3 regions of the Cronobacter muytjensii ATCC 51329 genome follow, and region 3 is predicted to be linked to each of the others. Evidence: predicted binding sites of a transcription regulator. Region 3 holds the regulator's gene; each other region holds the start of a gene.
What was found. The regulator CRP, encoded in region 3, controls carbon source genes, mostly activating them, when cyclic AMP is high. The targets are predictions, from matches to a motif close to ATGTGANNNNNNTCACAT.

Region 1 (4,200 bases), 1.0 Mb from region 3:
CCACACAAGGGATTTAAAATCCCCTGCGACTTACTTCTTCTTCTGCAACTCAAGCATCTGTTCCGGCGTCACTGCGGGATAGCCCTGCGCGTCGTCGGGCACTTCGTGAAGGGCGGGGATAGGCACCAGCGGGCCGAGAAAGCGCGGTTCGCGCTTGAAGATATAGAGTTCCGCGAGCGCGCCTAAACGCGCGCCAAACTCGCGCACCCGTACCGACAGCATATTTTTCGGCGACGGCACGGCGTAACACTGCGCCTGAATCCCCATATGCAGCGCGATAAACAGCGCGCGCTCGCAATGGAAGCGCTGGGTAATGATGATGAAGTCGTTAGTATCGAACACGCGCCGCGTACGCACGATGGAATCGAGCGTGCGGAAACCGGCGTAATCCAGCACGATATCCGCCGGATCGACGCCGGCGGCAATTAAATCTTTGCGCATTGTCACCGGCTCGTTGTAACTCTGCTGGGCATTATCGCCGCTCAGGAGCAGGTAATTCACTTTGCCGCTGTTATAAGCGTTCAGCGCGCCCTGGATGCGGTAGCGGTAATACTGATTAATAACGCCGGTGCGGTAATACTTGGCGGTGCCGAGCACCACGCCCACCTGACGCCAGGGTAAATCCTGCAGCTCGTCGTAGACATAAGGCGCGGTTTTCCAGCTAATCCAGCGGTCGAGCAGCAGCGCCGTTAACAGCAGTACGCCAATCAGGGCCAGCAGGCTGTATAACAAACGCTTTAACATTCAGGCAGCTCGAAGCAATAAGGAAAGAGACTCAAGGCTACTTTACCCGTCGGGCAAGAGCAAGAATCGAACGTCCGGTTGAAGCATTTTTCGTCGCTGCGGGCAGGGCGCCCGCAGCGGTGGATCAGGCGAGCGCTATCAGCTTGAGGTCGGCAAAGCCCAGCGCATTCAGCGTCGCGGCGGTGGCGTCGCGCTGTACAATGGTCGCATCGCTGCGCTCGGCAAGCATCGCGCGCTGAATGTCATGCCAGCCGTAGCCGTTCAGGCTCAGCAGATTCAGCGCGGCCTGTAACGGCGGCAGCGACGGATTGAACGCGGCGTTTTCAGCGTAGCTGCCGGTAAACACCGCGCCATCGCGGGTTTCAATGGCGAGCCCGGAAGGCGACTGGCTGTAAGGCGCATGGCTGCGGTTCGCCGCCGCGATCGCCGCCTGAGTCAGCGCGTCGCCATGCTGCGCGTAGCCGTGGTTTTCGGTATCAAAAATCAGCGTCTTGATATCCAGATCGCGCGGGCCGAAGGCGTCCGGCAGGTAATCGCCCAGTTTCGACGGCGCGCGGCCCGGCAGGTTGATACGAAGCGCAAGCCCGCTGTTAAGCTCATTCATAAACTGACGGCAGTGGCCGCATGGCGTGTAATTGACGGTAATCGCCGTAAGGCCAGCTTCGCCGCGCATCCACGCATGGGTGATAGCACTCTGTTCGGCGTGAACGGTCTGCTGCATCGCCGCGCCCCGAAATTCCATATTGGCGCCGAAATAGAGCGCGCCGCTCAGGCCGCGCGCTACGGCGCCAACGTTAAAGTGGGATATTTCGGTTTGCGCGCAGGCGGCGGCCAGGGGCAGCAGCGCGAAGGCCAGCGCGTCGTCATCCAGTCCGCTCTGGCGGCGAATTTCAGCAACCTGTTCGGCGCTGAACATCGCCGGAAAATGGGGATCGGCAAGCAGCGGAGCCAGAGCGGCTTGCAGCGCAGCCGGCAGCTGTGCGAAGGCAGTTTCAAAACGTGGGTGCATGGCAAAGCCTCAAATAAGTAACCGGAACCGTAGTTTACGGCGCTCCTGAGGCTTTATATGTGATTTAACTCTCACTGGCTATGCAACAAATGAAATTTAAAAAGAAAATGCGCGACGTATCGCAAGTTTTAACGCCATAACGCCAGAATCAGCGGGAACAGGAACGGTGCCACCAGCGACGTGATAATCCCGCAAATCACCAGCGCCAGCGAGCTGAACGCGCCTTCCTGGTAATCCAGTTCCGCGCAGCGCGCCGTGCCGAGGGCATGCGAGGCAGTGCCCATCGCCAGCCCGCGCGCCGATTTGGTTTTAATGCGCATTACGTTCAGCAGCGCGTGGCCGAAAACAGCGCCAAGGATGCCGACGAAAATCACGCACACCGCGCTGATGGCCGGAATGCCGCCAAGGCTGCCGCCCACGGCCATCGCAATCGGCGTGGTAACGGATTTGGGCAGGACTGATGCCGCGATTTCCGGGCTTGCGCCCATCAACAACGCAATAGAGGTGCCCGTCACCATCGCCACCACGCTGCCTGCAAAGCAGATGGTAATGATGGACTTCCAGCGCGCGCGGATCTGGTGCAGCTGTTCATACAGCGGGAACGCCAGCGCCACCACGGCGGGTTGCAGCAGATCGTTCAACACACGGCTGCCCTGGAAATAGCGCTCATACGAAATACCCGTCAGCATCAGGAAGGGGATCAGCACGACCATACAGACCAGCAGCGGGTTCAGCAGCGGGCTTTTCAGCCGCGCGGCAAGCTTACGGGCGGCGAAAAACACCAGCAGCGTCAGCGGCAGAGACCACCAGATATTCTGGATCATTTTTCATGGCTCCTTTTCTGACCAATCACTTTGCGCTCGCCGTGCGCCAGATGCGAGCTCCAGCTCACCACCATAAACACCACCAGCGTACTGATAAAACAGGAGACCACCACCGGCCCGAACTGCGCCTGCAGCACGTCGAAATATTGCATCACGCCGATACCCACCGGCACAAACAGCAGCGCCATGTAACGGATCAGCAGATGACAGGCGGGCTGCACCCATTTCGCAGGGAGGATCTGAAACGCGAGCAGCAGAAAAAGGATCAGCATGCCGATGATACTGCCGGGGATCGTAATCGGCAGCAGCGCAGCGAGCGCGATGCCTGCATAAAGACAGGCGTAAATCAAAATAAAAGCGCGTACCAGTTGCCAGAGAGAAGTCAGCATTGTGCTCATAGAGGGTAACCTTTAACCGAACGCATTCATCATACAATTAAATCTAAAACTGTGCTACCGATCACAGGCGTCTCCTCAGCATACCTAAACTTTTCGGCGGGCGCTCTTTTACACTCTGACGCCGCGCCAGCACATTCCCTTCGCGATGGGGAGGCGCTACCATAGCGCCTCTTTTTTTAGCGGGTAGCGTTATGCGTGTTTTACTGGCGCCGATGGAAGGCGTGCTTGATTCTCTGGTGCGTGAACTGCTCACCGGGGTGAATGATTACGATCTCTGCATCACGGAGTTTCTGCGCGTGGTGGATAGCCTGCTGCCGGTAAAGTCGTTTTATAAACTCTGCCCGGAACTCCATAACGAGAGCCGCACGCCGTCCGGTACGCGGGTGCGGGTGCAACTGCTCGGCCAGCATCCGCAGTGGCTGGCTGAGAACGCCGCCCGCGCGGTGGCGCTCGGCTCGTGGGGCGTCGATCTTAACTGCGGCTGCCCCTCGAAGCTGGTGAACGGCAGCGGCGGCGGCGCCACGCTGTTAAAAGATCCCGACCTTATCTATCGCGGCGCGAAGGCGATGCGCGAAGCGGTGCCCGCGCATCTGCCGGTCACGGTAAAAATTCGTCTCGGCTGGGACAGCGGCGCGCGGCGCTTTGAAATCGCCGACGCTGTACAGCAGGCCGGCGCCACGGAGCTGGTGGTGCACGGGCGCACCAAAGAGGATGGCTATAAAGCGGAGCGTATCAACTGGCAGGCCATCGGCGAGATCCGCGAACGCCTCTCTATTCCGGTTATCGCCAATGGCGAAATCTGGGACTATGCCAGCGCTCAGGCCTGTCTCGCGGCGACGGGCTGCGAGTCGATTATGATTGGTCGCGGCGCGCTCAACGTGCCGAATTTAAGCCGCGTTATCAAATATAACGAGCCGCGCATGCCGTGGCCGGATGTGGTAAAGCTGCTGCAAAAATATACCCGGCTTGAGAAGCAGGGCGACACGGGCATGTATCACGTGGCGCGCATAAAACAGTGGCTCGGCTATCTGCGTAAAGAGTACGCCGAGGCGACGGAACTCTTTAGCGAGATCCGCGCGCTGACCACCTCAGCGGCTATCGCGCAGGCGATCAACCGCCACTGATTGTCTCGCCGCCCGCCAGCAGCGTGCGGATAAACCCGCGCAGCCACATCAGCGCCGGATCGCTGTTATGGCGCTGATGCCAGAGCAGCGCCACGTCAAAC
Region 2 (4,200 bases), 1.0 Mb from region 3:
AATAAATGCACGTTTCATATTTTCTCCGTACCTTTTGCGCTGTAAAAAAGTGATCAGATCAGTATGCCACTTATTGGCTAATTCTGCGATAGACAACCGGTGACGCTTTCGCCGCCGTATCGTCAACCTTAATGGCCGCTTTGACTGCTGCCGCCGCTTCCTGCCAGCTTGCTTCGCTCTTCGCGTGGATGATGGCGAGTGGCCGTTCGCCATCCACCTGCTCGCCGAGACGCGCCATATCGGTTAAACCGACGCTGTAATCGATACTGTCGGACGCCTGGCGACGACCGCCGCCCATCGACACCACCGCCATGCCGAGCGCGCGGGTGTCCATCTCGGTGATAAAACCGGCACGGTCGGCATAAACGGCTTTGCTGAGCGTGGCGGCTGGCAGATAGCGATCGTAGTTTTCGACAAAGTCTGCGGGGCCGTTTTGCGCGGCCACCATACGGCCAAAAATCTCCGCCGCACGGCCGTTATCCAGCACGGTTTGCAGCTTCGCGCGGGCGTCGGCGTCATCTTTCGCAAGCCCGCCGGAGAGCAGCATCTCGACGCACAGCGCCATGGTTACTTCCAGCAGGCGCGGATTGCGATAATCGCCGGTCAGGAACCGCACCGCTTCGCGCACTTCCACCGCGTTGCCTGCGCTGGAGGCGAGCACTTCGTTCATATCCGTCAGCAGCGCCGTGGTGCGCACGCCCGCGCCGTTGGCCACGCCGACAATCGCCTGCGCCAGCGCTTCAGAAAGCGCGTAAGTCGGCATAAACGCCCCGCTGCCCACTTTCACGTCCATCACCAGCGCATCCAGCCCTTCGGCGAGCTTTTTCGCGAGGATCGAGGCGGTGATGAGCGGAATGGAATCCACCGTCGCGGTAATGTCGCGCGTGGCGTAAAAGCGTTTATCCGCCGGCGCCAGCGAGTTGGTCTGGCCGATAATGGCGACGCCGACGTTTTTAATAATGTCGCGAAAACGATGGTCGTCCGGAAAAATATCAAACCCTGGAATAGCTTCGAGTTTATCGAGCGTACCGCCGGTATGGCCCAGTCCGCGCCCGGAAATCATCGGGATGTAGCCGCCGCATGCCGCCACCATCGGGCCGAGCATCAGCGACGTGACGTCGCCCACGCCGCCGGTGGAGTGTTTGTCCACGACCGGGCCGTTCAGGTTGAGGCTTTTCCAGTCCAGCACGGTGCCGGAATCGCGCATCGCCATCGTCAGCGATACCCGCTCCGGCATGGTCATGTCGTGAAAGAAAATGGTCATCGCCAGCGCGGCGATCTGTCCTTCGGAAACGGTGTTATCGCGAATGCCGTTAATAAAAAAGCGGATCTCGTCGTCGCTAAGCGCGTGGCCGTCGCGTTTTTTACGAATAATTTCCTGAGCGAGGAACACGGTAACCCCCGTGAATTAGGGTGAATAATGGCGGGCAGCGTGAGGACCGCCCGCATTACAATCCTGAGTCCGGATAGCAAAGCACTATCAGGCACAAGGCGGATTAATAGCTGCTGGCGCTTTTGCCGTCGCCGTGGCCGAGCGCCTGTAAAAGGCTTGCCAGCAGGCTTGAAGCGCCGAAGCGGTAGTGACGCGCATCGGCCCAGTCAGCGCCCAGCAGTTCGTCGGCAACCGCCAGGTATTTCGCCGCGTCTTCCGCGGTGCGTACGCCGCCTGCCGGTTTAAAGCCAACGGTTTTCGCCACACCCATATCGCGGATCACTTCCAGCATAATGCGCGCGCTTTCAGGGGTCGCGTTAACCGGCACTTTACCGGTAGAGGTTTTGATAAAGTCTGCGCCGGCTTTGATAGAGATTTCAGAGGCTTTGCGAATCAGCGCTTCTTCTTTCAGTTCGCCGGTTTCGATGATGACTTTCAGCAGCACGTTAGCCGCCGCGCAGGCGTCTTTACAGGCTTTCACGAGATCAAAACCGACCTGCTCGTTGCCCGCCATCAGCGCGCGATACGGGAAAACGACGTCCACTTCATCTGCACCGTAGGCGATAGCCGCGCGGGTTTCCGCAAGCGCGATGTCAATATCATCATTGCCATGCGGGAAGTTGGTGACCGTGGCGATACGGATATCCGGCGTGCCCTGCGCGTTCAGCGTTTTGCGGGCAATCGGGATGAAGCGCGGATAAATACAGATTGCGGCGGTGTTGCCGACCGGGGTTTTCGCCTGATGACACAATGCGATGACTTTCTCATTGGTGTCGTCGTCATTCAGGGTGGTGAGGTCCATCAGTTGCAGCGCACGCAGGCTGCTTTTGGTTAAATCGGTCATAACTTTCTCCAACAAAAAAATGCATCTCGGATGAGAAACTCAACACGTTGGAGCGGTCGTGGTCCATGAAGAAGAGCGGCGTCGACCGCCGTCACGCTGAGATCCGTCTCACCGCACATCATTGCCATCAATGTTAAAATTCTAACACTCCCAGGCGGGATGATTTTGTGTCTTGTTTCACAAATTACAAAGTAATGGTTGCATACTTTCAGCCATTATATGTGATTAACACAACATTATGACAGCCTGATGCCCGCCCCGGAAACAAAAAAGGCTGGCGCACTGCCAGCCTGAAGGTCACAAAAAATGTGAAAATTATAACATTTTCACACCGGGTTACAGCGCCAGAAACACACCAGCGATGGTCGCGCTCATCAGATTCGAGAGCGTACCGGCGGCGACGGCCTTCAGCCCGAGCTGCGCGACGTCATGGCGACGACTCGGCGCCATGCTGCCCAGCCCGCCAATCAGGATGGCGATAGAAGAAAGGTTAGCAAATCCGCAGAGCGCGAAAGAGATAATCGCTTTGGTGTGCGCCGAGAGTACCTGAAGACCGGCAGCCGCCACGGTTGCATCCTCTTTCAGGTATTCGCCGAAGTTCATGTAGGCCACGAATTCGTTGATGATAAGCTTCTGGCCGATAAAGGACCCCGCCACCATCGCCTCGTCCCACGGCACGCCAATCAGCCACGCCACCGGCGAGAATACCCAGCCCAGGATAAGCTGCAACGACAGTTCCGGATGGTTAAACCAGCCGCCAATGCCGGAGAGCATACCGTTCAGTAGCGCAATCAGCGCCACAAACGCCAGCAGCATCGCGCCGACGTTCAGCGCCAGCTGCATCCCGGCGGATGCGCCAGACGCCGCGGCATCCAGCACGTTCGACGGACGATCCGGATCGTGTTGCGCGCTTTCCAGATGCGGCGCGTCGTTGGGCTTTTCGGTTTCCGGAATAATGATTTTCGCAAACAGCAGACCGCCGGGCGCCGCCATAAAGGAGGCGGCGATAAGGTATTCCAGCGGCACGCCCATCTGCGCGTAACCTGCCAGCACCGAGCCCGCCACTGACGCCAGCCCGCCGCACATCACCGCGAAAAGCTCAGAACGGGTCATGGTGGCGATATAAGGACGCACCACCAGCGGCGCTTCGGTCTGGCCGACGAAAATATTGGCAGTGGCCGAAAGCGATTCGGTACGGGAGGTTTTCAGCACTTTACGCAGCGCGCCGCCCAGCAGGCGGATCACCAGTTGCATAATGCCGAGATAGTAGAGCACCGCGATCAGCGAGGAGAAAAAGACAATGACCGGCAGCACGCGCAGCGCGAAGATAAACCCGCCGCCGCCGAACACCTCGAACATTTTGTCTGACACCAGGCCGCCAAATAAAAACGAGATGCCGTTATTGCCGTAAGCGATTACGTTCGCCACGCCTTCGGACATCGCCAGCAGTACCCGGCGGCCCGCCGGTACATAGAGCACCAGCGCACCGATGGCGACCTGAATCAGCCAGGCCCCCACCACGGTGCGCAGATTTATCGCTTTACGGTTACTGGAAAGCGCGACTGCTATCGCCAGCAGCGCCAGCATCCCCACCAGCCCCATCAGTATTTGCATACAGTATCCCTGTGTAATGAGTGAATTATGATTGTCCCGCGCGCGCAGGCGGGGCGATTTAACGACAGAGAATCCACGTAAATCCAGACGTTTTACGCTTTTTTAAACAACCGTGGACCGGCGGTCACATTTTGAGGCGCGGGAAGAGCGTGCGGGTGTTTTCAAGAATGGCATGGGCGATAACATCAGGTGGCTCGGGGCGCAGCTCGCACAGAACATCAAACACGCCGTTAACGCGCTCAGGCCGGTTTGGCTCTCCCTGCCAGCCGTTCAGCGGCATATCTGGCGCGTCAGTTTCCAGAAGGAGTGA
Region 3 (4,200 bases):
GCGCGCCAGCGTCGTTATCGCGTTGATGTGCTCGACGATAAACTGGCTGTGTGTTACCCACAGGCGCATATCCTCCAGATACCGGCTGTTAAAGCCCGGCTCCTGCATCGCCTGATTGAGCGAGTTGTAGAGCGCGTTATGCGCCTGGTTGACGCGCATGCGCTGCCACGCGAGCGGCGCGGGCTGTGGATCGTCGCTCAGGATCAGGCGCAGCGCCTCTTGATCGGCTTCCAGCGCGTCGTGCGCGTTCTGGCGCAGCAGGCCGCTTTGCCACTGCGGCCAGAGCCAGACCATACCGCCAAAAGCGATGAGACAACCTGTCAGGGTGTCAATCAGACGCGCCACAATGTACTGCTCGCCGTTCAGCGTCAGCAATTGAAGCGAATAGACCGCCGTCACGGTGAAGCCAATCATCGCCCAGCCGTAGTTGCGGCGGATAATGAGATAGCTGATTAAGGTCACCACCAGCATGCCGAGCAGCGTATAGCCCTGCGGCACATTCAGATGCAGCGTAATGCCCGCGATAATCAGCCCGGCCAGCGTGCCGCCCGCACGGTGCAAAATGCGCACCCGCGTCGCGCCGTAGCCGTTTTGCGTGACGAACAGGACCGTCATCAGGATCCAGTACGGCTTCGGCAACTGAAATACGCTCGCCAGCAGACCCGCCGCCGCGAGCATCACGCCAAGCCGCGCCGCGGTGCGCAGCGCGGCCGATTTGAACGACAGATAGCTTTTCAGCGCGGGCAACAGCGGCAGGCGGCGCTGGCCGTTATCCATGAGGTCGCGGGCGTAAAGCGGGCGCTGGGTACGCAGCACGCGGGCGATGCGGCTGAAATGGTATTCGCAAAACTGCCCGACCGGGTTATCAGGGTGCTGGCGGGAGATTTTTGACAGCGCCTCGATCTGTTTGTCCATCGTAAAGCGGTGAGAATAGCGGTGATAGAGGATATCGTCGGAGAGCGTGCGCAGGCGCGCGGCCACGGTTTGCGCCGTCCAGCGCAACACCGCTTCCGCATGGCTGCGCTCCACCAGCTTTTGCACTTCGCCCGGTTGATGCAGTGACACCGAGATATGCTCCTGAAGATCCAGCGCTACCTGAAAGGCGCGTAGCAGACGCTTGTAGCCGTTCTGCCGGGTCGCCGCCAGCATTTGCAACTGCTGATAACACTGGCTTATCTGATCCACGACTTTTTGCTGGTGCACCAGCAGCGGCGGCAGCGCCTGTTCCGGGTCGGTATGGCGTGTCAGCAGGCTATATTTCGCCTCGCAGTAATCAGCGAGGCTTTGATAAATCAGGCTTAACGATTCGCGAAGCGGCTGCTCACGCCACAGCCAGAACCAGAAACCATTGAACAAGCCATACCAGAGGGTGCCGAGAATATAAAGCAACATCGGTTGCCAGACTGGCATATTGCCGGCAAGGCTTAACGTGAAAATCGCCGCGATAAGCGACGCGGGCAGCAGACGCGCATGCAGCGGGCTTATCTCCGCCGTCACGCCGAGCAGCAGCGCCAGCATCAGCAAAATCAGCGGCAGCGGCACCGCCTGCAACAGCAGAAACTGTACCGCCAGGCTGCTCAGCGCGAACAGCGACGCGCCGATAATCAGGCGTTTGAAGAAGCGTTTGTGGGGGGTATCGAGACCGGCGATGTTGCAGCACGCGGGCACCAGCGAGAACAGCAGCCCCTGTTGTAAATGGCCCAGCATCAATCCCACCGCGACCGGCAGGCTTAAGGTCAGCGTTTGCCGCAAAGCGTAATTGATTTCAGGGTGATAGATAAGACGACGCCACATAGGGGAGAAGTATAGAAACAAAAACGGCGTGTTACCGAAGCGACACGCCGTTTTTTTCAGAAACCTTAGCGGGTTCCGTAAACCACGATGGTTTTCCCGTGCGCGGAAATCAGGTTTTGATCTTCGAGCATCTTCAGGATACGGCCCACGGTTTCGCGGGAGCAACCCACGATCTGACCGATTTCCTGGCGGGTAATTTTGATCTGCATACCGTCCGGATGGGTCATGGCGTCCGGCTGTTTGGCGAGATTCAGGAGCGTCTGCGCGATGCGGCCCGTCACGTCGAGGAACGCCAGGTTGCCGACTTTTTCTGAGGTCACCTGCAGACGACGCGCCATCTGTGAAGAAAGACGCATCAGAATATCCGGGTTTACCTGAATCAGCTGACGGAATTTTTTGTAAGAGATCTCAGCCACTTCACAGGCAGTTTTAGCGCGAACCCAGGCGCTGCGTTCCTGACCTTCCTCGAACAAACCCAGTTCGCCGATGAAGTCTCCCTGATTCAGGTACGAGAGGATCATCTCCTTGCCCTCTTCGTCTTTGATCAGCACTGCCACTGAGCCTTTGACGATGTAGTACAGCGTCTCCGCTTTTTCACCCTGGTGAATCAGCGTGCTCTTAGATGGATACTTATGAATGTGGCAATGAGACAAGAACCATTCAAGAGTCGGGTCTGTTTGCGGTTTGCCAAGCACCATGCGCGGTTATCCTCTGTTTTAAACTGGCTCCAAAGACAGGGCGCGTAACCCCTGTCTGGCTCTGCAATCATCATCTTCCCGCATCCAGGGAAGTTGGCTGTCCGTGGACATCGCAGCCGATAAATTGTCTCTCCTCTGCATACATGCGTAACATCAATGTATCGCCGCTGCATCCAGACTGTTTTAGCATAGCTTTTCTCAGGTGTCTCCTGTTGTCTCGTTTCAGCTTGACGCAGGTCGCCTTCCGTTGCCTCTTATGGCGGGGCCGCGTAATCTGTCAGTAAAATGAATAGCCTGGAGCGATAATCATGCATGCACGAGTGAAATGGGTGGAAGGCTTAACCTTCCTGGGCGAGTCCGCATCAGGCCACCAGATCCTGATGGATGGCAACTCTGGCGACAAAGCGCCAAGCCCGATGGAAATGGTGCTGATGGCCGCAGGCGGTTGCAGCGCTATCGACGTGGTGTCTATTCTGCAAAAAGGCCGTCACGAGGTGACTGACTGCGAAGTGAAGCTCACCTCTGAACGCCGCGAAGAGGCGCCGCGCCTGTTCACGCATATCAACCTGCATTTTGTCGTGACGGGGAAGGCTCTGAAGGATGCAGCGGTCGCGCGTGCGGTGGATCTGTCGGCGGAAAAATATTGTTCGGTGGCGTTGATGCTCGGCAAAGGCGTGAACATTACGCATTCGTATGAGGTGATAGAAGGGTAATGCGGGGGCGGGTGGCGCTGCGCTGACCCGCCCTACGATTTCTGCCTGTTACGGCGTGGCGTCACTGTATCTGCTTGCCTTCCATCAGCCGCTGCACCAGCGGCAACATAATCAGTTCCATCGCCAGCCCCATTTTGCCGCCCGGCACCACCAACGTATTGATGTGAGAAATAAACGAGCCCTGCAACATCGCGAGCAGCCAGGGGTAATCGATATTGTCCAGATTACGGAAATGAATCACCACAAAGCTCTCGTCGAGTGACGGAATGCCTTTGGCGGCGAACGGGTTTGAGGTGTCCACCGTCGGCACGCGCTGGAAGTTGATATGCGTGCGTGAAAACTGCGGCGTGATGTAGTTGATGTAATCTTCCATCGAGCGCACCACGGAATCCATCACCGCCTCGCGGGAATGCCCGCGCTCGCTGGTGTCGCGGATCATTTTCTGGATCCACTCCAGGTTGACGATAGGTACCACGCCCACCAGCAAGTCGACATGCTTCGCCACGTCATTCTGCGGCGTCACCACGCCGCCGTGCAGGCCTTCATAAAACAGCACATCTGTTGGCTCCGGCAGCGGCTGCCACGGCGTAAAAGTGCCTGGCACCTGATTCCAGGGCACGGCTTCATCGTAGGTATGCAGATATTTGCGCGACTGCCCTTTGCCGGTCAGGCCGTATTCCACAAAGGTTTGCTCCAGCAGGCCGAAATCATTCGCCTCCGGGCCGAAATAGCTGATATGGCGGCCCAAATCGCGCGCCTTACGGATTGCCATGTCCATTTCCGGGCGCGTGTAGCGGTGAAAGCTGTCGCCTTCCACTTCGGCGGCGTGAAGATTCAGCTGGGCGAAAATTTTACGAAACGCAAGGCTGGTCGTCGTGGTGCCCGCGCCGCTGGAACCCGTGACGGCGATAACCGGATGTTTGGCAGACATAGCGAGACAACTCCCTGAAGCGGCGGGGCAAGGCTCCGCCAGGCAACGTTAACCGCGAAACTGC

Region 1: a site for CRP is predicted at 1,811-1,828, ahead of cdd (cytidine deaminase). Genes of this name have one in related genera too.
Region 2: a site for CRP is predicted at 2,496-2,513, ahead of deoC (deoxyribose-phosphate aldolase). Genes of this name have one in related genera too.

Annotation. Positions count from the first base shown of each region.
Region 1 is NZ_CP012268.1:1,097,002-1,101,201, forward strand. Features, by position in the region: gene sanA (outer membrane permeability protein SanA) at 31-744, opposite strand; gene cdd (cytidine deaminase) at 869-1,753, opposite strand; gene AFK63_RS05095 (CidB/LrgB family autolysis modulator) at 1,882-2,577, opposite strand; gene AFK63_RS05100 (CidA/LrgA family protein) at 2,574-2,975, opposite strand; gene dusC (tRNA dihydrouridine(16) synthase DusC) at 3,167-4,099, shown strand; gene AFK63_RS05110 (LysR family transcriptional regulator) at 4,086-4,200, opposite strand, start outside.
Region 2 is NZ_CP012268.1:3,381,493-3,385,692, forward strand. Features, by position in the region: gene deoB (phosphopentomutase) at 1-18, opposite strand, end outside; gene deoA (thymidine phosphorylase) at 71-1,393, opposite strand; gene deoC (deoxyribose-phosphate aldolase) at 1,497-2,276, opposite strand; gene AFK63_RS15505 (NupC/NupG family nucleoside CNT transporter) at 2,613-3,890, opposite strand; gene AFK63_RS15510 (TatD family hydrolase) at 4,015-4,200, opposite strand, start outside.
Region 3 is NZ_CP012268.1:50,040-54,239, forward strand. Features, by position in the region: gene AFK63_RS00245 (YccS/YhfK family putative transporter) at 1-1,794, opposite strand, end outside; gene crp (cAMP-activated global transcriptional regulator CRP) at 1,860-2,492, opposite strand; gene AFK63_RS00255 (OsmC family protein) at 2,801-3,205, shown strand; gene AFK63_RS00260 (phosphoribulokinase) at 3,267-4,136, opposite strand; gene AFK63_RS00265 (YheU family protein) at 4,185-4,200, opposite strand, start outside.